4 regions of the Erwinia sp. 009765445 genome follow, and region 2 is predicted to be linked to each of the others. Evidence: predicted binding sites of a transcription regulator. Region 2 holds the regulator's gene; each other region holds the start of a gene.
What was found. The regulator CRP, encoded in region 2, controls carbon source genes, mostly activating them, when cyclic AMP is high. The targets are predictions, from matches to a motif close to ATGTGANNNNNNTCACAT.

Region 1: the regulator CRP is predicted to act here: its motif matches at 3,604-3,621, upstream of AC3Y5R_RS03900 (iron-containing alcohol dehydrogenase).
Region 3: the regulator CRP is predicted to act here: its motif matches at 3,709-3,726, upstream of AC3Y5R_RS03340 (arabinose ABC transporter substrate-binding protein).
Region 4: the regulator CRP is predicted to act here: its motif matches at 4,237-4,254, upstream of azuC (stress response protein AzuC).

The regions. Positions count from the first base shown of each region.
Region 1 covers NZ_JBYUWC010000003.1:89,175-96,647, forward strand. Annotated here, with positions in the region: gene speD (adenosylmethionine decarboxylase) at 1-416, shown strand, start outside; gene AC3Y5R_RS03885 (DeoR/GlpR family DNA-binding transcription regulator) at 472-1,236, opposite strand; gene AC3Y5R_RS03890 (D-threonate 4-phosphate dehydrogenase) at 1,243-2,223, opposite strand; gene dtnK (D-threonate kinase) at 2,216-3,529, opposite strand; gene AC3Y5R_RS03900 (iron-containing alcohol dehydrogenase) at 3,729-4,877, shown strand; gene AC3Y5R_RS03905 (dihydrodipicolinate synthase family protein) at 4,895-5,779, shown strand; gene AC3Y5R_RS03910 (phosphoglycerate dehydrogenase) at 5,830-6,780, shown strand; gene AC3Y5R_RS03915 (MFS transporter) at 6,866-7,473, shown strand, end outside.
Region 2 covers NZ_JBYUWC010000008.1:190,650-198,122, reverse strand. Annotated here, with positions in the region: gene AC3Y5R_RS11005 (ABC transporter ATP-binding protein) at 1-11, opposite strand, end outside; gene AC3Y5R_RS11000 (BMP family protein) at 8-1,015, opposite strand; gene AC3Y5R_RS10995 (LysR family transcriptional regulator) at 1,127-2,026, shown strand; gene AC3Y5R_RS10990 (creatininase family protein) at 2,127-2,927, opposite strand; gene AC3Y5R_RS10985 (phosphoribulokinase) at 3,103-3,972, shown strand; gene AC3Y5R_RS10980 (OsmC family protein) at 4,002-4,406, opposite strand; gene crp (cAMP-activated global transcriptional regulator CRP) at 4,717-5,349, shown strand; gene AC3Y5R_RS10970 (YccS/YhfK family putative transporter) at 5,408-7,473, shown strand, end outside.
Region 3 covers NZ_JBYUWC010000002.1:280,735-288,207, forward strand. Annotated here, with positions in the region: gene araH (L-arabinose ABC transporter permease AraH) at 1-888, opposite strand, end outside; gene araG (L-arabinose ABC transporter ATP-binding protein AraG) at 906-2,429, opposite strand; gene AC3Y5R_RS03340 (arabinose ABC transporter substrate-binding protein) at 2,493-3,476, opposite strand; gene AC3Y5R_RS03345 (ribulokinase) at 3,841-5,523, shown strand; gene araA (L-arabinose isomerase) at 5,534-7,039, shown strand; gene AC3Y5R_RS03355 (hypothetical protein) at 7,158-7,445, opposite strand.
Region 4 covers NZ_JBYUWC010000012.1:114,451-121,923, forward strand. Annotated here, with positions in the region: gene AC3Y5R_RS14765 (nickel/cobalt efflux protein RcnA) at 1-38, opposite strand, end outside; gene AC3Y5R_RS14770 (metal/formaldehyde-sensitive transcriptional repressor) at 113-388, shown strand; gene AC3Y5R_RS14775 (hypothetical protein) at 492-836, shown strand; gene AC3Y5R_RS14780 (chaperone modulator CbpM) at 877-1,182, opposite strand; gene cbpA (curved DNA-binding protein) at 1,179-2,135, opposite strand; gene AC3Y5R_RS14790 (SDR family oxidoreductase) at 2,254-2,991, opposite strand; gene AC3Y5R_RS14795 (LysR family transcriptional regulator) at 3,105-3,995, shown strand; gene azuC (stress response protein AzuC) at 4,086-4,163, opposite strand; gene mntP (manganese efflux pump MntP) at 4,337-4,906, opposite strand; gene AC3Y5R_RS14810 (short chain dehydrogenase) at 5,262-5,858, opposite strand; gene AC3Y5R_RS14815 (LysR substrate-binding domain-containing protein) at 5,956-6,846, shown strand; gene AC3Y5R_RS14820 (DUF1158 family protein) at 6,907-7,149, shown strand; gene mgtA (magnesium-translocating P-type ATPase) at 7,349-7,473, opposite strand, start outside.

The sequences.
Region 1 (7,473 bases), on a different contig from region 2:
GTACCTTCCGCGCCGATATCGAAGTGTCGACCTGTGGCGTGATCTCTCCGCTGAAAGCGCTGAACTATCTGATCCACCAGCTTGAATCCGATATCGTCACCATCGACTATCGCGTGCGCGGTTTTACCCGCGACATTAACGGTGTTAAGCACTACATCGACCATCAGATCAATTCGATCCAGAACTTTATGTCCGAAGACATGAAGTCGATGTACGACATGATGGATGTGAACGTCTACCAGGAGAATATCTTCCACACCAAGATGCTGCTGAAAGAGTTCGATCTGAAACACTACCTGTTCAACACCAGACCGGAAGATTTGAGCCAGCAGGAGCACAAACGCATTACCGATCTGCTGTGGAAAGAGATGCGTGAGATTTACTACGGACGCAACATTCCGTCCGTCGCGCCGTAAGATAATCAACGGTGATTATCGGGTGACCTCAGGGTCGCCCGTTTTTATTTGTGCTTCAGGATTGGGTCAGCTGGAGGTCGAAGGGTTGCCCGCACAATTCGTGGTATACGTCATCACTCAGGTGGCTGTCGGTGACGATATCGGTCAGGTTCTGCAACGGCGTGGCGCAGAACAGTGACCAGGAGCCGTATTTGCTGCTGTCGGCCAGCAGAACCCGGCGTCGCGCATTGGCCAGCAGATCCTCTTTCAGACCGGCTTTCTCTTCGGTCGGCGTGGTGATGCCCTTCTCCAGACTCCAGGAGTTGCAGCTGACAAACGCCACGTCGGGATAGAGATTCCTCAGCAGCCTGCGGCCATGGTCGCCAATACAGGACTGGCTGGAATCATCAATCCGTCCGCCAATAATCGTCACCTCAATCTGTTTAAATTCAGACAGAAACAGCGCGATATGCAGATCGGCGGTGATCACCCGCAACTGAAGATGCGTCAGCTGTCGGGCCAGTTCCATCATCGTGGTACCCGCGTCCAGCACCACCGAATCACCTGAGCTGACCATACTGGCTGCCGCCCGGGCAATGGCCTGCTTCTCAGCGAGGTTGCGCTGCATTTTCTCCAGCGTGGTCGGCTGAGCAGGGATAAAACGGTTGAGGGTCACCCCGCCGTGCGACCGGCTGATAACCCCTTCCTGATCGAGCTTGATCAAATCCCGCCGGATAGTCGCCGGTGACGCTGAAATCGCAGCCACCAGCTGATCGACGGTCACCAGATTATGGCTTTTCAGATAGTCCATAATCTGGTCGAGGCGACTTTGTCCCTTCATATTTCCTTATGCGAGCTGCATCGCTAACTGGATGGAGATCGCCATGCTCTCAGACTTCGCTTTACCTGTCCAGGCAATATCAAATGCCGTTCCGTGGTCGGCAGAAGTGCGGATAAACGGCAGTCCGGCTGTGATATTCACCCCGTCGTAGAAGCCGAGCAGCTTCAGCGGAATGTGTCCCTGGTCGTGATACATCGCCACCACAATATCGTACTGGCCTTCATAGCACTGCAGGAAAACCGTGTCCGGCGGGCACGGGCCGAAGACGTTCAGGCCTTCCGCTTTCATAGCCTGGACGGAAGGGCCGACGATTTTAATTTCTTCGTCACCAAACAGGCCATTTTCTCCGGCATGAGGGTTAACCCCGGCCACCGCAATGCGTGGATTATCAAAACCAACACGACGCAGGAAGGTTTCTGCCATGCCAATGACCGTCTCCACGCGCTCACGGTTCAGCGTATCGAGGAACTTACGCAGGGCGATATGGGTGGTCACGTGGATCACCTTCAGCCGATCGGTGTACAACACCATCGCGTAATCTTTACTGTCAGTGAGTTTCGCCAGCAGCTCCGTGTGGCCGGGATACAGATGCCCTGCCGAATGCAGCGCTTCTTTATTCAGCGGCGCGGTGGCAATGGCATGTACCTCGCCCGCCATCGCCAGCTCAGTGGCCTTTTTCACGCAGCGGTAAGCCAGGTCACCTGCCTCAACCTGCACCACGCCCGGCTTCAGCGCCTGTGGGTTAGCCAGCGGCTCGTCGATGATATTGATAATGCCCGGCGCGAAGTGCGCGTCAGCCACGTTGTTCAGCACCCGCAGCTCAGCCTGTGGTGTGATGCCCATGCCTATAATGCGTTGCAGCGTACTGGCGCAGCCCACCACCACTGCAGGTGCACCTGACAGCTCTCCCTCCGCCAGGGATTTGATGATAATTTCCGGGCCAATACCCGCCGGATCGCCCATGGTAACCGCAATAATTTTACTCACCAGCCTTCTCCTCAATAAAACGAAAAACTTCTACCAGGGTGTTTTCATCACCAAAACCGCCAGCCTTGGTAAGCACCAGCAGGTCGTTTTTGCTCTTCAGCAGCTGGCCCCAGGGCACACAGCCCGCCACCTGCCCCATAATCCTGAACCCTTCAGCCCCCAGGCCTCGCGCCACCGCAATCGCCACGTCTCCGCCGGAGAGATACAGCCCGGCAGGCTGCACGTCGCTGAGGACATCGCGGGTCAGCCCGGCCAGGAAAGCGCAAATCTGTTCGCCCAGCTGCTGGCGGGTCAGGCCATACTGCGCACAGAGCGCGTCAATTTCCTCGCGCTGGCTCGCCTGCTGACAGGTGCGAATCACGCAGTGCTGCCCCTGTTGCAGCGCGTTGATTGCCTGTTGCCGCCATGGCGCATCTGCACCCTCGCCGTTGAAAATTTGCTGAATGCTGACGTCAATCAGCTGCAGCGGATAGCGTTGCTGCAACCGGGAAATCTGCTGCCGGGCAATTTCGCTCATCGAGCCGACCACCGCCAGCACTGTAGACTGAGGACTCAGCGACGCGGATAAAGAGGCTTTGGCCTCATCACTTTCCGTCAGCAGGTCGCTCAGTGCATCACTGAGTCCGGAAGCCCCGGCGAGCAGTGGCCTGGCCGGTAACGCCGCAGCCGCACGCATGATGTGCAGCAGATCCTCATCGGTTTCGGCATCCACCACGATCAGCCGCTGTCCTTCAGCTATGGCCGCAGCCATGCTGGCAGCCAGATCCGGTTTGCGTACCGTAGAAAGCGGCAACAGCCCAGCCTTCAGCTCAATTTGTTCCTGCAGCCGCGCCAGCACGCTGGCGTTACTCACCGGCGTTTTAGGATCGCTGGCGTACTCTGTCGCCGTCAGCAGGCGATCGTGGATGTAGCACAGACCTTCCCGCGTGGTTCTGCCCAGTTTCGGCACCGCAGGCACCACCAGCGCCGCAGCGGCTCCGCTTGCCAGTAAGGCTGCTTCTGTCTCTGCGCCCGGATTGCCGCGCAGCGTTGAATCCATCTTCTTAAATATCCAGCCGTCACGAACTTTCTCCGCCCAGCGTTCAACCGCCAGTCGGGTACGCTGTGCCGCTATCTCCGCGCTGACTGCCCGGCTGTCGGTGCTGATTACCCATACATCCGCCTGCACATCTGCCACTTCCGCCGCCACATCAAACAGTACGTTGACCCGCGCACCTGCTCTGGCCAGACCGCTACCGGCATCGTTAGCCCCGGTAAAGTCGTCGGCGATAGCCAGTACAGGCTGCTTCCACTGATTGCGCGTCATCTCGTCTCCTGCTGAAAAGAAGGGAAGCCGATGGCCTCCGCTGAATATGATTATATTCAATCATGATTGATTATATGTGAGCAAGATCAAATTAATCGAAATCAATTTATCCTATAAAATTAGGCACAGCTCGCGCATTCTGGCGGGAAAATGACGAAATATAATCAATTTGACGACGGCAAGGCATAAGGTAAGGCGAATGAATATCAACAGCACCGTAATCAGTGGCTACCAGACTCTCAATGACATTGGCTATCTGCTGCACGGCGTCCAGCACGTCCTGCTGGTGACCGATAAGAACATCGCTGGCATTCCAGCGGTGCAGACGCTGATTAAGCAAATTGGCAGTAAGGTTCAGGCAGTGACCATGGTTGACTCCGTGCCGCCAGAGCCAAGCCAGCACGATGTGGCCGCGATTACAGCAACGCTGGATACCGACGGTGTGGATCTGGTGATTGGCGTCGGCGGCGGCAGCGTGCTGGATGTCGCTAAACTGCTGTCGGTGCTCTGCATGGAGAATGCGCCAACGCTGGAAGCGCTGCTGAAAGGCGAAAAGCCACAGCGCCGCACCGCTTCACTGCTGATCCCGACTACCGCAGGCACCGGCTCAGAAGCCACGCCAAACGCTATTCTGGCCATTCCGGAGAAAGAGACCAAGGTCGGCATTATCTCCCCGGTGATGCTGCCAGACTATGTGGTGCTGGCTCCGGAACTGACCACCAGCATGCCTGCACACATCGCCTCCTCTACCGGTATTGACGCGCTTTGCCATCTGATTGAGTGCTTCACCGCCACCGTTTCGAATCCGGTAAGCGATAACTATGCGCTGATTGGCCTGAAAAAACTGTTTACCAGCCTGGAAATTGCCGTAGCAGAACCTGGCAACCTGGCAGCCCGCCTCGACATGCTCTGGGCCTCTTATTACGGCGGCGCGGCGATTGCTCATGCCGGTACGCACCTGGTTCATGCCATGTCCTATCCGCTCGGCGGCAAGTACCACATTCCCCACGGCGTGGCGAATGCCATCCTGCTGGCTCCGTGCATGCGGTTTGTGCGCCCGGCTGCGGTGAGCAAATTTGCTCAGGCCTATGACCTGCTGCCGGATGCGGATCCGTCACTGAGCGAAGAACAGAAATCCGTGGCGCTGGTCGACTATTTCTCCGCGCTGGTGAAGCGCCTGAAGCTGCCCGCCAGCCTGGATGAACTTGGCATCGGCTCAGATCACCTGCCCTATCTCGTCGAAGCCGCGCTGGACGTACAGCGCCTGATGAAAAACGTTCCTGCCCCGGTCAGCGCAAATGATGTCCGCGACGTCTATCTGGCGCTGTTCCCGGCACAGAATCACTAACAGATTAAGAGGACACCATGAACAAAAAAATCACCGGCGTACTGACCGCCATCGTCACGCCGTTCACTAAAGATGGCGACTATAACGAAGCGGCCATGCGCGTGCAGATCCAGCGTCAGCTGGCAGCCGGTAACGGCATTTTCTGCGGCGGCACCAACGGCGAGTTCTTCGTGCTGAACGCCGAAGAGAAGCTGGCCGTGGCGAAAACCTGCATGGAAGAAGTGGCAGGCAAAGCGCACGTGGTCGCGCACATTGGCGAGATCTCCACCCGTGAAACCATTCGCCTCGGCAAGCAAATTGCGGCTCTGGGCGTGGATGCCGTTTCGGTGATCACTCCCTGGTTCGTTCCGCTGAAGCAGGAAGAGTTGATCGCCCATTACGAAGAAGTCGCCGATGCGCTGGACGTGCCGGTCTTCCTCTATAACATTCCGGCACGCACAGGCAACACGCTGCAACCGGAGACGGTGCGCAAGCTGGCCGCTCACCCGAACATTGTCGGCATCAAGGACAGCGCGGGCAGCTACGAGAGCCTGAGCGGCTTCCTGAAAGCGGCGGAAGGCATTGATAATTTTGACGTGCTGAACGGCCCAGACTCCCTGATCCATCAGGGCTTTGTTGATGGCTGCTCTGCCTGCATCTCCGGGCTGGCTAACGTGGCACCGAATGAAATCAATGCCATCTGGGCGCACTTCCACGCGGGTGATATCGCTGGTTCGCACAAGGCACAGGAAAACGTCACCGGCCTGCGTACCGATCTTTACAGCGTAGGCTTCTCGCCTGCGGCGGTGAAAAAAGCCGTCTCGCTGATAGGCCATGACGTGGGCGAAAGCCGCTATGCAGTGCGCTTCAGCGCCGAAGAAGAGCAACGCATTCGCCAGATCGTCAATCAATACACTCACTGATTTTGCGGCGGCGCTGCGGTGCCGCCTGCTTTGATACCAGGATACGCAAGATGAAAGTGATTTGTACTTCTCCCTCATTCGCCAAATACGATGCCCAGCCGATCGACACGCTGCGCCAGCAGGGTTTTGAGCTGGTCACACTGCCTGCCGATGCGCCGCTGACCGCGCTGCAGCCGCACCTGGCAGAGACGGTTGCGATGATCGTAGCTTTTACCGACGTAAATGAAGAATTACTCGCGCTGGCACCGCAGCTGAAGATTGTCTGCAAGCACGGCGTGGGCGTCGACAATATCGATCTGAACGCCACTAAAGCCCGCGGTATCTTTGTGACCAACGTGCCGGATGCCAACAAACATGCCGTGGCCGACTTCGCTTTTGCACTGATCCTCAATGCGGCACGTCAGGTGACAACGGCCGCAGTGGAAACCCGTGCCGGGCAGTGGCCACGCATTTTCGCCACCGATGTGTACGGCAAAACGCTGGGCATTATCGGCCTCGGCAATATCGGTAAGCAGGTCGCCCTGCGTGCCAGCGGCTTCAACATGCGCGTGCTGGCGTTTGATTTCTATCCCGACCAGAAATTTGCCGATGAGCACAATATTGAGTTTGTCAGCCTGGATCGGCTGACGGAGCAGTGTGACTTTATCACTCTGCATACACCGCTGACCGATGAAACCCGCAACCTGTTTAATGCTGCCAGAATCGCGAGGATGAAGAAATCGGCCTTTCTGATAAACGTCTCACGCGGTGGCGTGGTGAATGAAGCCGATCTGTTTAACGCCCTGTCCGACAATGTGATTGCCGGAGCAGCCGCAGACGTCTTTGATCATGAACCGCTGGAGACGCATCCCCTGTTCTCGCTGAATAATTTTATCCCCACCTCACACATCGCGGGCTACACCGACGGGGCGATCAGCGCCATCGGCGAGCGCTGTGTGCAGCAAATTATTCAGTGTGTGAAAGAGCAGCAACGACCCGTCAATGTGATGAATTCACTGTAATCAGGCCCGGGGCGTCGTTCCCGCCCCGTTTAACAAAGCTGGACCACGATCCAGCGAATAACAACCTCTGTACCGGGCTAAGACTATGAACATTCCTGCTGGTAATACCCGTATCCGCTGGTGGATTGCAGGCCTGATGTGGCTGGCAATCGCCATTAACTATATTGACCGCACCGTGCTGTCGGCGGCGGCTCCGCACCTGATCGACGAGCTGAAGCTGAACCCAGAAATGATGGGCTTCATCATGGCGGCGTTCTTCTGGTCTTACTCGCTGCTGCAGATCCCGGCGGGCTGGTTCGCCGATCGTTTCGGCCAGAAAAAGGGGCTGGGACTGGCCGTTGCCTGGTGGTCCATCGCCACTTCGGTGATGGGGCTGGCAACCGGTTTTAAATCCCTGCTGGCCCTGCGCCTGGCGTTAGGCGTCGGGGAAGCGGCAGCCTACCCCAGCAACGCCGGGATCACCGCCCGCTGGTTCCCGGACAAAGAACGAGCCACCGTTTCCGGCCTGTTCGACAGCGCCTCGAAGTTCGGTGGCGCGGTGGCGATGCCGCTGATCGTCTGGATGATCTACATGTTCGACTGGCGTCTGACCTTCCTGATCATCGGCAGCGTCGGCCTGCTGTGGGTGATCGTCTGGTATTTTATCTATGCCGAGAATCCGGAAGATCACAACTACATCAGTAAACACGAAAT
Region 2 (7,473 bases):
GGTTTGCTCACACTTTCGGCACGATGGTGCCATTATCCAGCTGCTGCCAGATGGCAGTGAATTTCTGCCATACCTCAGCGCTGACCAGCTTGCTGTTGTACTGCTCTTTACCGTGCACCACAGACCAGGCTTTTGCCACCGTCGGTGCCCACTCTTTGCCACCGAGGAAGGCGTTATTCGCCACGGAATGGCCGACTTCTTCCACCATCCAGTCAAGGTTCTGCTTCAGGCTGCAGGCAATGTACGCCGGGGAAACATCCATCTGATCGGCATAGCAGCCGATGGCTTTAACTTTCGCGGCGGCAGCACCCTGCAGCGCACCCAGCCCGGTCACATCAGCGGCATGCCAGATCACGTCGGCTCCGTTGCCGATCATGGTAGTTGCCGCTTCCCGGCCCTTCGCTGCGTTATCGTAATCACCAGTGACCACGCCCAGCCCTTTCACGCCTGGGCGGGTTTTCTCGGCACCGGCAATAAAGGCACGCATCATCGCCTGTTGTGTTGGATTATCACCGCCGCCGACAAAACCGACCGCTTTACCTTTATCGGAAATCAGAGCTGCCAGAGCGCCTGCGGCATAAGCCGCCTGCAGATAGGCAAGATTGACGTATTCCACATTGCCCGGCGCGGTTTCATCCGGCTTAAAGGTTGAAGCGAAGAAGTGGGTATCCGGGTAGTCAGGGGCAATTTCGGCAAACGCCGAGCCGTATTCAAAGCTGTGGCCGATAATCAGCGAGTAACCGTCGTCGGCATAGCCGCGGATCACCTGCTCCATCTGCGCCTGCGGCACGCTTTCGCTGTAAGCCACGGTGAAACCTTCTTTTTTCAGCGCCTGGAGCCCCTGATACGCCAGCATGCTCCAGCCGCCATCGGCAACGGAACCCGGCAACAACAATGCGATTTTGATGCTCTTATCCGCGGCCAGCGCTTTACGAGAAAGTAACGGCGCCAGAGCCGGTAACATCACCGCGCCCGCCAGCATCTTTGCAAATCCCCTGCGACTTACACCTGCCATTTTTATGCCCCCTCAACTGAAGATTGTTCAGTTATGCCGCGATTTTCGTTACCTTAAAAGCACAGTTTTTCGTACTCAACGATGCCTTAAAGGCAACACTACGGAGTCGTCATGCTTCAGCATCGCCTGTGGACCTATCTGGATGAAGTGGCGCGCAGCGGGTCAATCCGTAAAGCGGCCAGCAGACTGCATATTTCAGCTTCCGCCATTAACCGGCAAATCCTCGCGCTGGAAGAAGAACTCGGCACCCCGTTGTTCCAACGCCTGCCACGCAAAATGGTGCTGACGGCCGCCGGAGAAGTGTTGATCCACCACGTCCGCCAGACATTTAAAGAGCTGGAATGGGCGCAGATTAAGATTGAGGAGCTGAAGGGGCTGCGGCGTGGCGAAGTCACGGTAGCGATGATGAGCGGGCTGGCGGCCAATCTGATCCCCCGCGTGGCCGCTGAATTCCGGCGGGCAAATCCCAGGGTAAAATTAGTCCTGCGGCAGATGACCACCGGTCACGACATTACCAGCGCGGTGGAGTCGGGCGAGGCAGATTTAGGGCTGGGATTCGATTTTGATTTACCCCCTTCCCTCCGTACGCTGGGCAGTGCGGTCGGAAGGCTTGGGGCGGTGGTGGCACCCGGCCATCCACTGGCGGATAAAACCAGCCTGCGCCTGAGCGACTGCGTGCCCCATTCGCTGGTGATTGCCGACAAGTCGATGGTGATCCGCCCTTATCTGAACGATCTGTTCTCTCGGGCATCAGTGACCGTGCACCCGGTCATTGAAACCAATTCGATCGAGGTGATGCGTCAGGCGGCGATGGTCGACCAGGCGCTGACCTTCCTGACGCCGTTTGATATTGAGTTCGATCTGCGCAGCGGCAGGCTGATCTATATTCCGGTGCGCGAGCTGGCGCAGCGCACACAGAATCTGATGCTGATTGGGCATGATCGGGGCACCAGTGCGATTGGCAGCGTGCTGGCGGAGACCATCAAGGCAATGATGAGCCAGATGGCTTAGCGGACTTCAGCGTGCCGGAGCGGCCTTAAATCTCACGGTAAGGAAAGCGGGCAATACGGCATGCTGAAATGCGTGGCATGCCGCCTGCTGAAGGCATACTCTATTTTGACTGGTAAGGTGGCCGGTAAGCCTGCACCTCACGGATCAGCTTAATCAGCGCCTCAGCCGCCCGCCGGGTTTCGATTTTGCCGCGTTCGGCATCCGCAGCTGCGGCGTTACCGGTGGTGCCGGAAGGATGCAGATCCTCCGCCATCCAGCCAAAGCCCACGCCCCCTTCCGGGGTAAGGATGCCGCCAGTTTCCGCTAGTGCCACCGAGGCGGATACAAAATCCTCTGCATATTTCATCTGCACCAGATCCGGATGAAGATGCAGCATCACACTGGTTTCCGACTCACCGCCATGAATACCGTGCTGCCGCTCGTGTTCACTGAACAGATCGCTGGAGTCGATGGTACGGAACCAGCTGGCTCCGACGGCAAATACTCCCAGTTCAATGCGCAGCTGGCGGCAGACAATCTCCATCAGCTGCGGCTGGCCGCCATGCGAATTCCAGAAAATCAGCTTGCGGATCCCGGCGCGCCAGGCGCTTTTTGCCACTTCAAACCACACTTTGCCCAGCACATCATAAGGAAGGGTCAGCGTGCCAGGGTAATTGAGATGCTCATCAGATTTGCCGACCGGCAGTGCGGGAAGGATCAGCACCGGGAGATCTGCAGGCATCATGCCGACCGCTTCGGCAACGATCCCGGCATTAATCGCGGCATCCACCCTGACTGGCAGATGCGGGCCATGCTGCTCCACTGCGCCAATCGGCAGCACCGCAACAATCTTGTCCATCTCCAGCTCGCTGAATTCACGGGTCGAGAGATCCCACCACCAGCGTGACGAAGGCATATTCATTGAAAGTTATCTCCTGCACTGTTTTGTACAGTCTGAGCAATTTGGTGCGCTAAATGAAGCAGCAAAAATGCGGCGGCGCGTTGCTTTTTTGGCATCGGAGAGGGGCAAAGGTGACACCCGTGCGCTAAACATGATACCAATGCTGGATCGATATGATCTTTCTCAGGGAGCTAACATGTCTGCCAAACATCCGGTGATTGCCGTGACCGGTTCCAGCGGCGCGGGAACCACCACAACCAGCCTGGCCTTCCGCAAAATTTTTCAGCAGCTTAACCTGCATGCCGCCGAAGTGGAGGGGGACAGCTTTCACCGCTATACCCGGCCTGAGATGGATATGGCAATCCGCAAAGCGCGCGATATGGGCCGACACATCAGTTATTTTGGCCCTGATGCCAACGACTTCGCGCTGCTGGAGCAAACCTTCCAGGAATACGGCAAAAGCGGCAGCGGCAAGTCGCGCAAGTATCTGCATACCTATGATGAGGCGGTGCCGTGGAACCAGGTGCCGGGAACCTTCACGCCGTGGCAGCCGCTGCCGGAGCCGACTGATGTGTTGTTCTATGAAGGGCTGCACGGCGGGGTGGTAACACCGCAGAACAATGTGTCACAGCATGTGGATCTGCTGGTTGGCGTGGTGCCTATCGTTAACCTGGAGTGGATCCAGAAGCTGGTGCGTGATACCAGTGAACGCGGCCACTCGCGTGAAGCGGTAATGGACTCGGTAGTGCGTTCTATGGAGGATTACATCAACTTCATCACTCCGCAGTTCTCGCGCACGCACATTAACTTCCAGCGCGTCCCGACCGTTGATACCTCCAATCCGTTCGCCGCACGGGGCATCCCGTCGCTGGATGAAAGTTTTGTGGTGATCCACTTTCAGGGACTGGAAGATATCGACTTCCCCTATCTGCTGGCGATGCTGCAGGGTTCTTTTATCTCTCACATCAACACGCTGGTGGTACCTGGCGGCAAAATGGGGCTGGCGATGGAGCTGATCATGGGGCCGCTGGTGCAACGGTTAATCGAAGGGAAGAAGATAGAGTAGTGCCCCGACAGTGCGGGGCTCGGGATATTTTACAGCTCAATCACTTCATAGCTGTGAGTGATCTCCACACCTTTGCCCAGCATCAGCGCAACGGAGCAATATTTTTCTGCTGAGAGATCGACAGCGCGGGACACAGCTTTATCGCCCAATGCGTTACCCGTTACGATAAAATGCAGATTGATATGGGTGAAGAGACGCGGAGCCTCTTCACGCCGTTCGGAGGTCAACTTAACCTCACAGTCTTTAACATCGTGACGGCCTTTTTGCAGGATTGAAACCACGTCAATCGCGCTACAACCGCCCGCTGCCATCAACACCATCTCCATCGGGCTGGGTGCTTTATCCCCTGAGTTGCCATCCATCAGCACCTGATGTCCTGATGAGGATTCTCCCAAAAAGGTCAGCCCTTCCACCCATTTGACACGTGCCTGCATAACAAACTCCTCTAATTCATTCAGTTAACACCAGATTACGCTTTAGCAACAAAAACGGCAATGCAGCAGATTTCGCACTATGCTGAAGCGAGACAACAGAAGACACTCGTGCAAAGCTGTGCTACAAACAAGGCTGTAATACTTTCGTCAGTACTCTACAAGCTTTGACGAAACGGAACGACATAACGAGCCTGGCTTCCCACAGAAGCCGAATAAATTTCCTGACAGGGAAACGCTTGACTATTTCAACGCCTGACAGGGAACTCTGCCCCTGTATTTAAGGCACGATGACAACAGAGGATAACAGCGAATGGTTCTCGGCAAACCGCAAACAGACCCGACACTTGAATGGTTCCTGTCACATTGCCATATTCATAAGTATCCATCCAAAAGCACGCTGATTCACCAGGGTGAGAAAGCGGAAACCCTCTACTACATCGTCAAAGGCGCGGTAGCGGTGCTGATCAAGGATGAAGAAGGCAAAGAGATGATCCTCTCTTACCTCAATCAGGGCGATTTTATTGGCGAGCTTGGCCTGTTCGAAGAGGGTCAGGAGCGCAGTGCGTGGGTACGGGCAAAAACCGCGTGCGAAGTCGCTGAAATTTCCTATAAGAAATTCCGCCAGCTGATCCAGGTGAACCCCGACATTCTGATGCGTCTCTCTTCGCAGATGGCGCGCCGCCTGCAGGTAACGTCCGAGAAAGTGGGCAATTTAGCTTTCCTCGATGTGACTGGTCGCATCGCGCAAACCCTGCTCAATCTGGCTAAACAGCCGGATGCCATGACTCACCCTGACGGAATGCAGATCAAAATCACCCGTCAGGAGATCGGCCAGATTGTTGGCTGCTCCCGTGAAACCGTTGGGCGTATTTTGAAAATGCTGGAAGATCAGAACCTGATCTCGGCGCACGGTAAAACTATCGTTGTCTACGGCACACGCTAACCGGCTCTGATCCTCGGCGCAACAGTCTCTGTTGCGCCTTTTTATTTGGTACGGAGTGATGTGGCGTCGAATCATTTATCACCCTGAAGTCAACTACGCACTGCGCCAGACGCTGGTGCTCTGTTTACCGGTTGCTATCGGATGGCTGCTGGGCGATTTGCAAAAGGGATTGCTGTTCTCCTTAGTCCCGGCCTGCTGCAACATCGCCGGTCTTGATACCCCGCATAAACGCTTTTTCAAACGCCTGATCGTGGGCGGTAGCCTGTTTGCCTCCAGCAGCTTTCTGATCCAGTACCTGGGTGCACACCAGGTTCCCCTGCCCGCTATTTTGTTCGTGATGGCGATGCTGCTCGGCGTGACCGGAGAGATCAGCCCGCTGCACGGACGACTGCTGCCCGGCTCGCTGATTGCGGCGATCTTCACCCTCAGCCTGGCGGGAAGGATGCCAATCTGGCAGCCGCCGATGCTCTACGTACTGGGCACGGTCTGGTACGGCGTCTTCAACTGGTTCTGGTTCTGGCTGTGGAAAGAGCAGCCGATGCGCGAAACGCTGAGCCTGCTGTATCGGGAGCTGGCCGGTTACTGTGAAGCTAAATATACCCTGCTGACTAAACTCACCGATCCGGAAAAAGCCCTGCCGCCGCTGCTGGCCCGTCAGCAGAAAGCGGTCGATCTGATCACCACCTGCTACCAGCAAATGCACATGCTGGCCGCCAATAACGATAATCATCACAAGCGGCTGACCCGCGCCTTTCAGGTGGCGCTGGATTTGCAGGAGCATATCTCCGTCAGCCTGCATCAGCCGGAAGAGGTGCAGAAGCTGGTGGAACAGAGCCACGCCGAAGCGGTGATCCGCTGGAACGCCCAGACCATTGCGGCCAGGCTGCGCGAGCTGGCAGACGATATCCTTTATCATAAGCTGCCTGAGCGATTTACCATGGATAAGCAGCTTCAGGCGCTGGAAAAAATTTCCCGCCAGCACCGGGACAATCCGGTCGGCAACTTCTGTTATTACCACTTCAGCCGCATTGCCCGCGTCCTGCGCACTCAGCGCCCACTTTATCAGCGCGACCTGATGGCCGACCGCCAGCGCCGTCTGCCGCTGCTCCCGGCCATAAGAAGTTATCTGTCGCTGACGTCCGCCGCGCTGCGCACCGCCGCCCGTTTTGCGGTGATGCTGACCTTTGCCAGCTCGCTGGCGCTGTTCTTTAACCTGCCCAAGCCCTACTGGATTTTGATGACGGTGATGTTTGTCAGTCAGAACGGTTACAGCGCCACCAGAGTCCGGATCCAGCACAGAGCGCTGGGGACCCTTGCCGGGCTGATTATCGCTGCCGTTACTCTGCGGCTGCAGGCCCCGGAGCCTCTGGTGCTGCTGGTGATGCTGGCAATCACCCTGATCAGCTACCTGTTTATCCGTAAGTTCTACGGCTGGGCGATGATTGGCTTTACCGTCACGGCGGTTTACTCCCTTCAACTGCTGTCACTGAACGGGGCTGATTTCCTGCTGCCGCGCCTGATGGATACGCTGATGGGCTGCCTGATTGCCTTTGGCGGCATGATCTGGCTGTGGCCGCAGTGGCAAAGCGGGCTGCTGCGGCAGAATGCGCACGATGCGCTGGAAGCCTATCAGGGAGCGCTGCAGATGCTGCTGGGCAACGAGCAGGACCCGGTAAAGCTGGCTTACCAGCGTATGCGGGTCAATCAGGCTCATAACGCCCTCTTTAACTCGCTGAATCAGGCGATGCAGGAGCCCGGTTTCGATTCGAGTTATCTGGCAGACATGAAGCTGTGGGTGACGCACAGCCAGTTTATCGTTGAGCACATCAACGCGATGACCATCCTCGCGCGTGAGCATACCATGCTGACGTCATCGCTGGCGGAGCGGTATTTGCAGTCCTGTGAGATTGCGTTACAGCGCTGCCAGCAGCGACTGGAATATGACGGCCCCAGCTCTGACACTAACGTGCTGGATGGCCAGGGAGAAATTCAGCAGGGTCCGGTGACCATTCTGGAAAGGCACGTGCAGCGCATATTGGGACATCTCAGCGTGATGCACACCATCTCATCACTGGCATGGTTCAATCGCCCACATCACGGGCGCTGGCTGTCGCGGCGCTTGAG
Region 3 (7,473 bases), on a different contig from region 2:
ATTCATCGCATTCTCAACCGTACCAAGGATCAGCACCCCGGCCACCACGTAGGAAATTTTGCCGATGCCGCCCTTCAGCGACACGCCACCCAGCACGCAGGCTGAGATAACAATCAGCTCATAGCCCAGCGAAGTCATGGGCTGTCCGCTGGTCATGCGTGAGGCGAGGATAATACCCGCGGCGGCCGAAACCAGCCCGGAGAGAATAAAGATAATGATGCGGGTACGCACCACCGGCACGCCTGCCAGTCTTGCCGCTTCTTCATTGCCACCAATCGCCAGCGTGTTGCGGCCAAACGTGGTTTTATTCAGCAGGAAGCCAAAAATCACCATGGTGCCGATGGTCAGCCAGACCGGCGCAGGTACGCCAAGCCAGTTGGCATATCCCAGCGCAAAAAAGCGTTCATCTTCAATACCCACCGCCTTACCGTCGGAAAAAATATAGGCCAGGCCGCGTACAATTTGCATCGTTGCCAGCGTGGTGATCAGTGCATTGATCTTCAGCTTCGCAATCACAAAGCCGTTGATAAAGCCGCAGGCCACACCGAGCAGCAGACCGGCAGCGATGCCAATCCACAAGCTTTCGGTCATATTGATCACCACTGCGGTGGTGACCCCGGCGCAGGCAATTACTGAAGCGACGGAAAGATCGAAATCGCCTGAGGCCAGGCAGAACAGCATGCCGCAGGCCACCATGCCGGACATCGACATCGCCAGTCCAAGCCCCTTCATATTGATCAGCGAGCCAAAGTTCGGCACAAACAAGGTGCAGCAAATAAACAGCACGGCAAACACGACCAGCATGCCGAAGTTATCCCAGATGCGGCCCAGGTTAACGCGCTGAGAGCGTACCGGTGGCGTCGCGGAGGAAGTGGTGGAAGATGACATCAGAGATCTCCTTCAGATCAGGCCACAGCGGCAGTTTTTTGGGTGGTTTTTGGCATAGCCAGGCTCAGGGTTAGCGCTTCAGTGGCTTCAGAATGGCTCAGCTCACCGGCGATTTCCCCTTCGCGCATCACCAGGATACGGTCGGCCAGCCCCATGACTTCGGGCAGGTCGCTGGAGGCGAACAGCACCGCGATGCCCCTATCCGCCAGCGCATAAATCAGGTTATAGATTTCATGCTTCGCTCCCACATCAATGCCGCGGGTCGGCTCATCCAGCAGGATCACTTTCATCTCTTCCGAAAGCCAGCGTCCGAGGATCGCTTTCTGCTGGTTACCGCCGGACAGGTTCATGATCGGCTGGTCCGCCGAAGGGGTTTTGATATTCAGTGAATGAATATGGGACTCAGCATTTTTGCTTTCCCAGCGATTATCAATCAGGCATCCGGCGGTCAGGTTGTTGCGACGGGCGCTGATATTGATGTTGTCGCGCACTGAATGCACCGGGATGATGCCATCAGCCTTACGGTCTTCCGGACAGAGCAGAATTCCGGCACGAATAGCATGAGCAGGCTCTCTGACCACCAGCTTTTCACCATCCAGCAACAGCTCGCCGCCGGTCAGTCTGGTTGCGCCAAAAAGGCCTTTCATCAGCTCGCTGCGCCCGGCACCGACCAGGCCAAATAGCCCAACGATTTCCCCGGCACGCACGCTGAGGGAAACGGGCATCCGCACGCCTTTAGCCTGCACGTTATTCAGCTGCAGTCTGATTTCACCCGTTTTTCGCGGTGAATAGCCGTAGATGTCGCCAATTTCGCGACCGACCATTGCCTGCACCAGTTGATCATGGCTGGTTTGACTGACATCTTTGAACGTCCGCACGTAGCGTCCGTCTTTAAACACGGTAATCGCATCGCTGAGGGCAAAAATCTCCTCCATACGGTGTGAGACATACAGCACAACTCTTCCCTGTTCACGCAACTGGCGGATCACCCGGAACAGATGCTCAATCTCACGAGCGGAAAGCGAGCTGGTTGGCTCATCAAAGGCGATCACTTTGGCATTTCGCGCCAGAGCTTTCGCAATCTCCACCATCTGCCACTGCCCCAGAGAGAGGTTTTTCAGCGGCGTATCCGGATCGATATCCATACCAAGGTTCTGCAACTGCTGGCCCGCTTCATAACGCAGCAGCGAGCGATTCACAAAACCAGCCCGCTGCGGCAACTGGCCAAGGTAGATATTTTCAGCCACCGACATCTCCGGGATCAGATGCAACTCCTGATAGATGATGGCAATCCCCGCATCCAGCGCATCGGTGGTGTGAGTGAAGCTGACCGGCTGGCCTTTCACGCGGATTTCGCCGCTACTGGGCTGATAGCTGCCGCTGAGGATCTTCAGCAGCGTGGATTTTCCGGCACCGTTTTCGCCCATCAGCGCGTGAACCTCGCCAGCCGCACAGTCAAAACTGATATCCTGAAGCGCCTTGACACCGGGGAAGGTTTTACCGATACCGTGGAAGCTGAGATAAGGGGGTTGCGTGCTCATTGATCCTCCTGCATACGTGACACTGTAACCTTAGGGCCGCCTGATGCGCGGCCCTCTGTGGTTTTACATCAGGCCTTTTTTAGCCAGCTCGGTTTTGAAGTTGTCGCGGGTAATCAGCACCACATCAGTTACTTCGGTAAATTTCGGTGGTTCGGTCCCTTTGGTTACCCAGTTGTAGAGCATTTGCGTGCTCTTGTAGCCATGCACGTCCGGGCTTGGCAACAGCGAGCCATAGAAGCCGGTTGGCTGACCTTTCGACAGTTCGCTGACCGCATCCACGCCGTTAATGCCGATACCAATCACATCCGGTGCTTTGAACCCCTGGCCTTCAGTGGCGCGCACGCCGCCGAGGACGGTGTTGTCGTTCATACCGAGGATCAGCCAGTGTTTCACGCCGGGATGCTGCACCAGCAGCGAATTACCGGCATCGAATGCGCCAGGGATATCATTGGATTTGGTCGGGACTTTGTAGATCTGCGCTGCCAGGAAACCGGCCGCTTTCAACGCATCCATTGAGCCGGTAGTGCGGCGACGGGCGGTATCCAGTTCATCGGCGGTGATCGCCATCACACCGGTATCTTTCGCCTCCCATCCGCGCTTTTTCATCTCCTTATACAGCTCCTGCCCCTGACGCTCGCCGATTTTGGTGGCCGCCATCATCACCAGCGGCACGGTGTCCATGGGCTTCCCTTTTGCGGTGACAAACTGGTCATCCACCGCGATCACCTTAAGGTCATAGCTGCGCGCTTTGGCCTCAATAGCCGAACCCAGTTTCGGGTCAGGCGTGCAGATAACAAAACCTTTAGCCCCACTGGCGGCCAGACTGTCAATGGCGTTCAGGGTTTTTTCCCCGTCGGGAACGGCAATTTTGATCACTTCAAAACCCAGCTCTTTACCGGCTTTATCGGCAAACTTCCACTCGGTCTGGAACCAGGGTTCCTCTGGCTGCTTGACCAGGAAACCCAGCTTCAGGGTCTCCGCCATAGCCGATTGTGACATAACGGCTGCGAGGCCAACGGCGGCCAGCGCGTGGGAAATTTTGTGCATGAGGCTCTCCGGCAAAGTCACCGCTTTTGGCGGTGTGATGTAAACGGTATCAATTGGAATGCCTGAACGCTTAACAGGCTGTAATAACGATTCATTCGGGCCATGACACCCGTTAAGGCACCGATAAGCGCTAGTTGTATCGGGATTAATTCCGTGAAAGGGAGAGCGTTATCACACCCTGAGATAACAGCAGATTCGTGCATATATTCAGCCAGTTTAATCAACTCATTACATTTGACCGCGGTCACAAAAGCGCCTCTGATGACAGAAAAGTGCATATCTACAGCGTTCGCTTCCTAACCGCCCCGGCCGCGGCTTCTTAGGGTAGTAAGACAGCAGTTACCTACCGCCAGGAGATCAGATAATGCAGTTGGGTGCTATCACTATAGGGCTGGATTTTGGCAGCGATTCAGTCCGCGCACTGGCGGTCGATTGTGCCAGTGGAGAAGAGTTGCAGACGCAGGTTGTTGCCTATCCACGCTGGCAGGCAGGCCAGTTCTGTCTGAGCCGCATTAACCAGTTTCGTCACCATCCACAGGACTATATCGATGCTTTTGAACAGGCAATTGGTGACGTTGTCACTAAACTGTCACCTGAACAACGGCTGAATGTGGTTGGCATCGGCGTGGACTCCACGGGATCGACCCCTGCTCCCATCGACCGCGACGGCAACGTGCTGGCGCTACGTCCTGAGTTTGCGGAAAACCCCAATGCGATGTTTGTGTTGTGGAAAGACCACACCGCCATTAAAGAAGCTGAGGAGATTACCGCACTCTGTCACAGCGGGAAGTTTGAAGATTACTCGCGCTTTATCGGTGGCATTTACTCATCGGAATGGTTCTGGGCCAAAATCCTGCACGTCAGCCGTGAAGATGCAGCAGTGCGTGAGGCAGCAGTGTCGTGGATTGAGCTGTGCGACTGGGTTCCGGCCCTGCTCAGTGGCACCACGGCACCACAAGCCATTCGCCGCGGCCGCTGCGCCGCCGGGCATAAATCGCTGTGGCATCCCGACTGGCAGGGGCTGCCAACAGCAGAATTTCTTGACGAGCTTGATCCGATACTGACCCGGCATCTTGACTTCCCACTGTTCACAGAGACGTGGACCGCCGATCTGCCAGTCGGAAAAATCACGTCAGAATGGGCCAGCCGCCTTGGCTTGCCAGAGAGCGTCACCCTTTCCGGCGGTGCTTTTGACTGCCATATGGGCGCGGTGGGTGCTGGTGCCGGACCTTACACACTGGTTAAAGTTATCGGCACCTCGACCTGCGACATCCTGATTGCCGACCAGAACCGCGTGGGCAGCCGGGCGATTAAGGGGATCTGCGGACAGGTTAACGGCAGCGTGATGCCGGAGATGATCGGGCTGGAAGCAGGACAGTCGGCGTTTGGTGATATGTATGCGTGGTTCAGCCACCTGCTGAGCTGGCCGCTGACCAGGGCTGCAGAGCAGCACCCTCATCTGCAGACAGAGCTGGCAGGCATCCAGAAGAACCTGCTTAACGAACTCACTACCGCCTGGGCTGCCGATCCGCAGCTGGATCACCTGCCGGTAGTACTGGACTGGTTCAATGGACGTCGCACACCTTTCGCCAACCAGCGCCTGAAAGGCGTGATCACCGATCTGAACCTTGGCACCGATGCCCCGGCACTGTTCGGCGGATTTATAGCCGCCACCGCTTTCGGTGCACGCGCCATTATGGAGTGTTTTGAGCAGCAGGATATCCCGGTTGAAAGCCTGCTGACGCTGGGTGGTATCGCCCGCAAATCCCCGGCAATCATGCAAGTGTGCTGTGATGTGATGAACCGGCCGCTGGATATCGTCGCCTCTGATGAGTGCTGTGCGCTGGGCGCAGCGATTTTTGCTGCCGTCGCCGCCGGAGTGCATGCCGATGTCCCTGCCGCCCAGCAGAAAATGGCCAGTCCGATTGCCACCACCCTGCAACCAGACGCCTCTCGCGTCGAAAATTATCAGCAACTTTATTTGCGTTACCTTCAGTGGTGTGAAACGTCCGAACCGCTGTTCGCCGCGCGCCCGTCCAAAATTTAAGGAGAATTGTATGACTCAGCTTAACGCGCTTAACGTGTGGTTTGTGATTGGTACTCAGCATCTTTATGGCGCGGAGACGTTACGTCAGGTCGAACATCATGCTCAGCAGGTGGTGGACGGGCTTAACCGTGAGGGCAATCTGCCCTTCACCCTGACCCTGAAACCGCTGGTGAAAAGTCCGGACGAAGCGCTGGCGCTGTGCCGACTGGCCAACCATGCCGAAGAGTGTCTGGGTATTGTCACCTGGCTGCATACCTTCTCACCGGCAAAAATGTGGATTGGCGGCCTGTCGATCCTGAATAAACCGCTGCTGCAGTTCCATACCCAGTTCAACGCCGAGATCCCCTGGGACAGCATGGATATGGACTTTATGAATCTGAACCAGACGGCGCACGGCGGCCGTGAGTTTGGTTTTATCGGTGCGCGGATGCGTCTGCCACACAGCGTGATCACTGGCCACTGGCAGGATAAAACCGCTCAGGAACGACTCGGAAAATGGATGCGGGCCGCAGCGGCGAAGCAGGCCAGCCAGAACCTGAAAGTGGCGCGTTTCGGCGATAACATGCGTGAAGTGGCGGTAACGGAAGGCGACAAAGTGGCCGCGCAGATCCAGTTTGGCTATGCCGTTAACGGCTGGGGCGTGGGCGATCTGGTTGAGGTGATCAACAACGTGACTGATGGCGACATTAATGCGCTGGTCGATGAATACGAGAGCCTGTATGACTTCACCCCGGTTGCCGCGATCAACGGCGAAAAGCGGCAGAACGTGCTGGATGCGGCGAAAATCGAGCTGGGGATCAAACGCTTCCTGCAGACCGAAGGTTGTATGGCCTTCACCACCAACTTTCAGACGCTGCACGGCATGACGCAGCTGCCCGGGCTGGCGGTACAACGTCTGATGGCGCAGGGCTACGGTTTCGCCGGTGAAGGTGACTGGAAAACTGCCGCGCTGCTGCACATCTTCAAAGTGATGGCGACTGGCCTGCCGGGCGGCACCTCGTTTATGGAGGATTACACCTATCACTTCGCACCGGGTAATGAGCTGGTGCTGGGTTCGCATATGCTGGAGGTCTGCCCCTCCATTGCCAGGGAATCCCGCCCGCTGATTGACGTGCAGTATCTGGGTATCGGTGGCAAAGCCGATCCGGCCAGGATGATCTTCTCCACGCCAGCCGGGCGTGCCGTAAACGCCAGCGTCATTGATATGGGCGACAGGTTCCGCCTGCTGGTTAACGTGGTGGATGCTATCGAACAGCCCAAACCGCTGCCAAAACTGCCGGTTGCCCGCGCCCTGTGGAAAGCCCAGCCATCACTGACCACGGCCTCTGAAACCTGGATTCTCGGCGGCGGAGCGCACCACACGGTGTTCAGCCAGGCGCTGACGGTGGACGATATGCGGCAGTACGGTGAGATGCATGGGATTGAAGTATTGGTGATTGATGAAGAGACTACGCTGCACGGGTTTAAGGACGCCCTGCGCTGGAACGAGGCTTATTACCGTCTGAATCAGCGTTAAAGAGGCCACGATTTACGGCTTCGCGGTACAGGCCAGAGAATGAAAGCAGGACCGACCGGGCAGAGAGAGAATTTCACCTTTTCTGCCCGGCGGGTTTGTAACAGGAACACTGTTTTATTTAGCGAATATCAAACGCCATAAACATGCCGTTATTAAACCACTTCACCGTAGCGCCGGCATCATTGATAAACCAGCCTGCTTCACCCATTTTCGAACCCAACCAGCCACTTTTCTCTTCTGTTGCAGTGGCCAGACCAACGGCGTTCACAATATTTTGCGAGCTATTAAAATAGCCTGAGTAACCAGTTTTAAACCAGTCGGTGGTGCCCCACAGATCCATCAAATCACTTTGTGACATATCAGCTCCGCTGACTGCCTTCATTTCCATTGAATTTAACTGACGCATAATATCTCCATATCATTATTGCAATAAG
Region 4 (7,473 bases), on a different contig from region 2:
CCTGCACCCTGCTGAAGTAATACGGTAAAATCCATCATGCTTGTTTTTCCTGCACCACTGACAATAATTAATTATACTATACCCCAGTATACTATCTAATCAAGGAGCTCATGTGTCCCATACCATCGCCGATAAGAAAAAACTGCTGACGCGGGTTCGCCGCATCCGTGGGCAAGCCGATGCGCTGGAGAAAGCGCTGGAAAGCGAAACCGGCTGCATTGCCATTTTGCAGCAGATCGCTGCCGTTCGCGGAGCGGTCAATGGATTAATGAGCGAAGTGCTGGAAGGGCATATCCGCGAGCACCTGATGGAAGAGGAGCTGGATAAAGCGGAAAAAGAGCAGGATCTGGAGAAAATTGTCGCGGTAATCCGGTCGTACATGAAGTAACGTCTTGTGCAGCACAATTGAAAACGTCTTCGGTTATGCTTAGCTGGCGAGCCGTGCTCAGAGCGCGGACTGATTAACGTAAGTCCTTTTATAAGGAGCAAGTATGAAAAAAGTAATGCTACTGCTCGCCGCCCTTGCGGCAACCGGAGCGGCCCATGCTGAGGGAGAATCTGACGATCCGGCCCAGGGGTATATTGCCAATCTGTGTACCCTCGTCACTCAGGAAAAATCGTCCGGCCCGGTGGACAGCTATATAGCGAAGTTGAAAGCCCTCGATGCCCGTGGACAGTCCCCATCTGCACAGGAAAAGCCAGAGTTTGATGAAGATGAAGCCCGCACGGTGATCGCCGCGTGGATGAACCTGAGCGAAGACCAAAAGAAAGAAGCCCGCCAGAGCCAGGAAGCCTGCCAGAACGCTACGCTGGACGAATATCAAAGCCAGGATTGACCCCTCATCTCAGGCCCCTGTCGGGGCCTGTGGCAAATTTTCAATCCGGAGTGCCATGTAACAACCGCGCAAGCTGGCGCTTAAGCTGTGCTTTCTCCTGCTCCAGCCGGTCGACCTTATCCAGCAAGGTCAGCGCCACGGCAGTACCTGACCACTCCAGTTCCAGTTCAATACGCAGGCGACAGGCACGCTTCAGATAATGCAGCGCGTGGTAATCAAATATCCAGTCGGCTTGCGGTTGAAGCGGAGCAATCACCCCCAGCTCAACCACTTCAGTCAGCTCTTCTGGCGGGATATCCACCACCTGACAGATTTCAATCACTGTGTAGCGTTGTTCCGTCATCATTTTTCCTCCCATTGCGTGCGGGGATCAAAGGCGGCCTGCTTTGCCAGCTCGCGCCACAATTCTGCGATTTTGTCGTCCCCTTTTGGCGGCATGACTATCCTGAGAATGGCATACAGATCGCCAGTGCTGCTTTTACCGGCCAGTCCCTTACCCTTGATTCGCAGGCGTTGACCATTCTGACTTCCGGCGGGCACCGTCAGCGCTATTTTTCCGCTCAGCGTGGGAACCTGAACAGAAGCACCCAGCGCGGCTTCCCACGGAGTCAGCGGTACCACAATCTGCAAATTATGGCCGTCAATTTCAAACAGCGGATGCGGCGCAATTTTGATTATCAGATACAGGTCGCCGTTAGCTCCGCCGTTGATCCCAGCCACACCCTGACCTCTCAGGCGAATACGCTCACCATCCACCACACCTGCAGGAATTTTCACCTTCAGTGTTTTGGCGACTTCATCGGTCTGGCGACCCATCACGTCAAACACCGGCAGTGAATAGGATACGCTACGGCTCTCACTCTGCAGGGTTTCTTCCAGAAACAGCGGCACTTCCATTTCCAGATCCTGACCGCGCACCGGAACAGCCCCGTGGCTGGCACGCCGGTACCCGCCACCAGCAGCCTGACGGCCAAAAATGGACTCAAAGAAGTCTGAGTAGTCACCATGAGAACTCTGGCTGCCCTGCCGGTGGCCACTTTCGTAACTGTAATCCGGAGGAGGCTGAGAGAAACGGGGATCGTCACGATGCTGGCGGAGCAGATCGTATTCGGCACGCTTTTCGCTGTCTTTCAGCACCTCATAAGCTTCGGCCATCTCTTTAAATTTGCTTTCAGCGTCCTTTTCGCTACTGACGTCCGGATGATACTTGCGGGCCAGACGCCGGTAGGCAGTTTTAATGGCTTTCAGATCTGCAGAGGGATCAACCTCCAGCAGGGCATAATAGTCTTTAAATTCCATATTTTAACACCTTATAGTCACAACACTTGCGGAGAATCATCATCTTCCATCCCTGTTGGGTCTGGATCGCAGCAAGGGGGGTCACTACTCAGTGTAGGGCGAAAAAAGCAAAAAAAGATCATGCCATCCCGCCATTAGCACGGATCACCTGGCCGTTAATCCAGCCGCTCTGCTCGCTGGCCAGAAAAGCGATAACAGCTGCAATATCATCCGGCTGGCCAAGGCGCTGCAGCGGATTCATATTGGCCAGCGACTGGATCAACTCGTCGCTTTTACCGTTGAGAAAAAGCTCAGTAGCTACCGGTCCCGGCGCCACGGCATTGACCGTGATATTGCGGCCGCGCAGCTCTTTGGCAAAAGTACGGGTAAAAGCTTCCACAGCCGCTTTACTGCCGTTATAGATAGCATAACCCGGCATGTTCAGCGCCACTGCCGAGCTGGAAAGATTGATGATCCTGCCACCATCTTTCATGCGTTTTCCCGCTTCACGCAGAGTGTTAAATGTCCCCTGCACGTTGATGCCAAACGTCTGGGTGAACAGCTCATCTGAGTGCTCAACCAGCGGCTGCGTTTTCAGCACCCCGGCGTTATTCACCAGCAGGTCCAGACGGCCAAACTTGCTCTCTGCTGCATCGAACAGGGCGGCAACGGCGGCAGCATCAGAAACATCACCCTGTACCGCCAGCGCATCCACGCCCACGCCTTTCAGTTGCTCCACCACTTCAAGCGCTTCTTTCTCTTTGCTGACGTAGTTAACCACCACGTTGTAACCATCCTCTGCCAGGCGTAAAGCGATCTGCGCCCCGATACCGCGTGATGCACCCGTGACGATTGCTACTTTATTAGTCGAAGTCATGATCTCTTCCTCAATTGAATGTCAGTGTGCAAACAGCATGATTGATATTGCATAAAAGATAATTAAGCGCTAATGAGTAACTTTATTCCGTTTACTTTAACAATGAGGCTGAGATGGACCGTTTTCAGGAGATGCAGGTCTTTGTGAGAATTGCCGAGCGCGGCAGCTTTACCCAGGCGGCCGAAGATCTGCAGATCCCCCGCGCTACCGTCACTAATCTGCTGAAAAGAATGGAGGCGCGGATTGGCACCCGGCTGCTGGAGCGCACCACACGCACAGTTACGCTGACCGATGATGGCAAACGGTTCTACCGCAACTGCGTCAGGCTTCTGGCGGATATGGAAGAAGCGGAAAATCAGTTCCGTAACACCGTGCCGAAAGGTCTGCTGAGGGTCAATATGCAGGGCACGCTGGCAAAGAATTTCGTGGTGCCCGCGCTGGGTGATTTTATGGCCCGCTATCCCGATATTCGTCTGCAAATCAGCGAAGATGACCGTTTTGTCGATCTGGTCAGGGAAGGCATTCACTGCGTGCTGCGCGCCGGAAACCTGCAGGACAGTTCGATGGTGGGACGTCGGGTCACTCAGCTGGAACAGATCACCGTCGCCAGCCCGGGCTATCTGGAAAAATATGGTGTGCCTGAGTCGCTGGAAGAACTGGCAGGGCACTATGCGGTGAACTATATCTCCAGCGCGACCGGCCGGGCCATGCCACTGGAATTCGCTGTCGGCGATGAACTGAAAATCGTGCAGTTACCTGAGCTGGTAGCCGTTAACGGTGCAGACCTCTACACTGCCGCTTCCCTGGCAGGGATGGGCATTGTGCAAATCCCCCGCTATCGGGTTCTGCAGGAACTGGAAGAGAAGAAGCTGGCAATTGTACTGCCGGAGCTGTTACCACCGCCGATCCCGGTATCGGTACTTTACCCACAGAATCGCCACCTTTCGCAGCGCGTCAGGGTATTTGTCGACTGGATTAGCGAAATTTTTCAGTATGTCAGTTAGAGGAGCTGGATCAAGAGAAGTGCGACAGGGAAAGTGATAACCATCAGTCTTTCCCTGACCGCGGTTATCGAGGGTTTCTGGCCGGAACTGTTAATACATAGCGCCTGGCGGTACATGTTTAAACGTTTGAACATAGCAACGAAACACGTAGTTAAAGAATTTTTTCATACTGCCTCTGATTCAAATTTTTTTGGTATAACGCAAAAAAAGTATACAAGAAGGGTTATTTTCAGGCAATAAAATTTGAACCAGATCACAAATTTGACTTGAAGGCGGCAGAGCGAAAGGGAAACAAAAACGGAATAAGCGGAACTGCGCCCGCCACAGAGTGACAAAATCAATCAGGCCAGCAGACCTAAATGTTCCACCAGAATGCTGGTGCCGATGCCGATTAGCACCACGCCACCGAAGATCTCAGCCCATTTACCCATTACCGGTCCAAGGAAGCGGCCCAGCAGAATACCGGCAGACGCCATAATCATGGTGGAAGCACCAATCGCCAGCGCGGTGGTCACAATATTCACCTGCAGGAAGGCCAGACCCACGCCCACGGCCATCGCGTCCAGACTGGTTGCCACAGCGGTGGTCACCAGCAGCCAGAAACCGTGGCGTTTCGGCGCGTCTTCCGTTGCTTCTTTCTTGCGGAATCCTTCCACTATCATGCGTGCACCGAGCACAAACAGCAGTGTGAAAGCGACCCAGTGATCCCAGGCCATCACATAACGACTGGCCGCAATACCCACTCCCCAGCCAATCAGAGGGGTTAACGCTTCAATCACGCCAAAAATTAACCCGGTGCGAAGAGCTTCTTTAAAACTGGGACGATGCAGGCTCGCCCCTTTTCCGATTGCCGCCGCAAATGCGTCCATCGACATGCCAAAGGCCAGAATAAGCGTTGCATATAGATTCATTGTGGTTATACCAGCTTGACGGCCGTGTCACCGCGCAAGCATCAAAAGAACAGATCTCGCATAAAAAATAAGCGCAAGAGACTCATTGAGAAACGCATCCTGCCATGAATTTTCGTAAAAAAAAAGACAATAAAATCAGGGGTTTGAGTATAGCATTGGCTATACTTTTTAACGAATGCTATTTTCCGGTAAGAATAAAGGACAAAAAGGCTAAAAGAATTACTGCCTTAACCGGCACATCCCTGAAGGCATTGGGGGATTATCCGGCAGATAAAGGGTAAAAAGACGGGGGTTAACAAGGGGCAATTTTTTTACGGGATCGTTGCCGGGCGGCAGAGTCACCGCCCTGCATTCCTCACCATACGCGATAAACTTTACCGGTTTCCACGCCATCAATACTGCGGCGGTAGGCCAGAGCAACCCGGCTGGCATCAGCACTTTCAAACCCCGGAAAGAACGGCCCATAACTGTCCAGCGCTTCGGTCAGCACCGTCGGGCTGACGGCATTAATGCGTAATCCTGGCAGTTCGTTAGCCGCCGAGATTACAAAACCTTCCAGCGCCGCGTTCACCGCAGTGGCATTCACACCGGTGCGGATTGGCTGCTGCGCCAGAATACCGGTGGTCAGAGTGAACGAGCCGCCGGAGTTGAGAAATGCTTTCCCCAAAAGCACCAGGCGTACCTGTCCCATCAGCTTATCCTGCAGGCCGCTGTTAAACTGCTCAGTGGTCATCTCACCCAGCGGGCCAAAATGTACGCCACCGGTGGCTGATACAATTGCATCCACCTTGCCCGTTTTTGCAAACAGTTCACGGACGCTCTCTTCCGAGGTTAAGTCGACCTGGAAATCGCCCTGCGTTTTCCCCACGCGGATCACCTGATTGTCGCGGGCCATCTCCTCAACCACACCCTGACCTATCGTGCCCGAAGCACCGATCACTAAAATTTTCATGCTGTTCTCCTGATTAGTCGGATTTCATCATGAAGAAATGCAATCCGGGGATAAATAGCCGATAATTTCGCTCACTCCAAACCCAGAGTTTGTAACGATGGACAAATTACGCAGCATCAGCGCCTTTATTGTTGCCGTGGAAAGCGGCAATTTCAGCGAGGCCGCTAAAAAGCTCGATATCACGGCGGTGATGGTCGGTAAATACGTCAGCCAGCTGGAAAGCGAGCTGAATATCCGCCTGATTGAGCGCAACACCCGCCGCCAGCATCTGACGGAGGCCGGTAAGAGCTATTTTGATGAGTGTAAGCAGCTCCTCGCCCATCTAGGCCGGGCGGAGGCCAATCTGGAAAGCATGAAGCGCTATCCTTCCGGCACGTTGCGTATCAGCGCGCCGCTTAACCTGGGTGCCAGCGTAATTGCCGGAGTAATTGCCCGCTACCAACAGCACTATCAGGATGTGCGGATCGAGCTGGAACTGAGCGATAACTTTGTCGATTTGATTGGACAGGGATTCGATTTTGCACTGCGTATTGGCGAACTGACGGGGGATGAAACGCTGGTTGCCCAGCGACTGGGAGAGTACAAAATGACCATTTGCGCCTCGCCGGACTATCTTGCCCGCTACGGCACGCCGGAGAAACCTGAAGATCTGGCGCAACATCGCTGCCTGAGCAATATGCAATGGAACAAGCGCAACGCCTGGCAGCTGTCAGATACGGTATTCTGGCCGTCAGTGGGCACGTTCAGCAGCAACGATGGGCTGGCCCTTCGCCATGCCGCGCTGGCCGGAGTGGGATTATTGCTGCAACCGCGCATTCTGGTTGCCGACGATATTGCCGCAGGAAAGCTGGTTCCGGTTCTCAACAGCTGGCAACACAGCAGCCGTCCGGTTCATCTTTTATGGCGGCAGGATTTGCATCCTTCCGAGAAGCGCAGCAGCTTTATTCAGTGGCTGCGGAATGAAGTTCCCCCGGCGCTTAATGCCTGAGGATTGAACCGGCGGGCAGATTACCGGAAAATGGCCGCCACTGACCGGAATGGAAGACTAATGAAAAACCCTTTTCTGACTTTTTTAATGCCGATGAGCACGCTGATGCTGGGCTTTCTTTCCGCCCTGTTGTTGCCTGCGCCGTGGTTTGGCCTGAGCCTGACGCACAAACTGGTGGAGATATTCCACCTCAGCGATATCGGCCAGCTCTACACGCTGGTGTTTTGCCTGTGGTTTTTGCTGCTGGGTGCGGTGGAGTATTTCGTGATCCGCTTTATTTATCTGCGTTTTGTGAAGGTATAAAAAAAAGGGCGGATCGCCGATCCGCCCTGAAGTGGCCTGATGTCCACAGCCCGTCAGCCCTGAAGCTGATTCTGTACGCCAGGCAAGCCAGTATGTTTACGCGCTGAACACCATCAGCAGTCCGCTGGAAAAGATCAGCAGTGCGACAAAGAACAGCACAATCGCCGTGACGGCATTGTTATGTTTCATCCCTTCCTCCTCAGAACCACTGACCAAAGCGGCGCATATAAATCCGCTTCATACCCTGAGCCACCACGCAGTAGCCGAACAGCGTGGCCACCAGCCATGGGAAATAAGACCATGGCAGCGGTACCAGCCCGACGG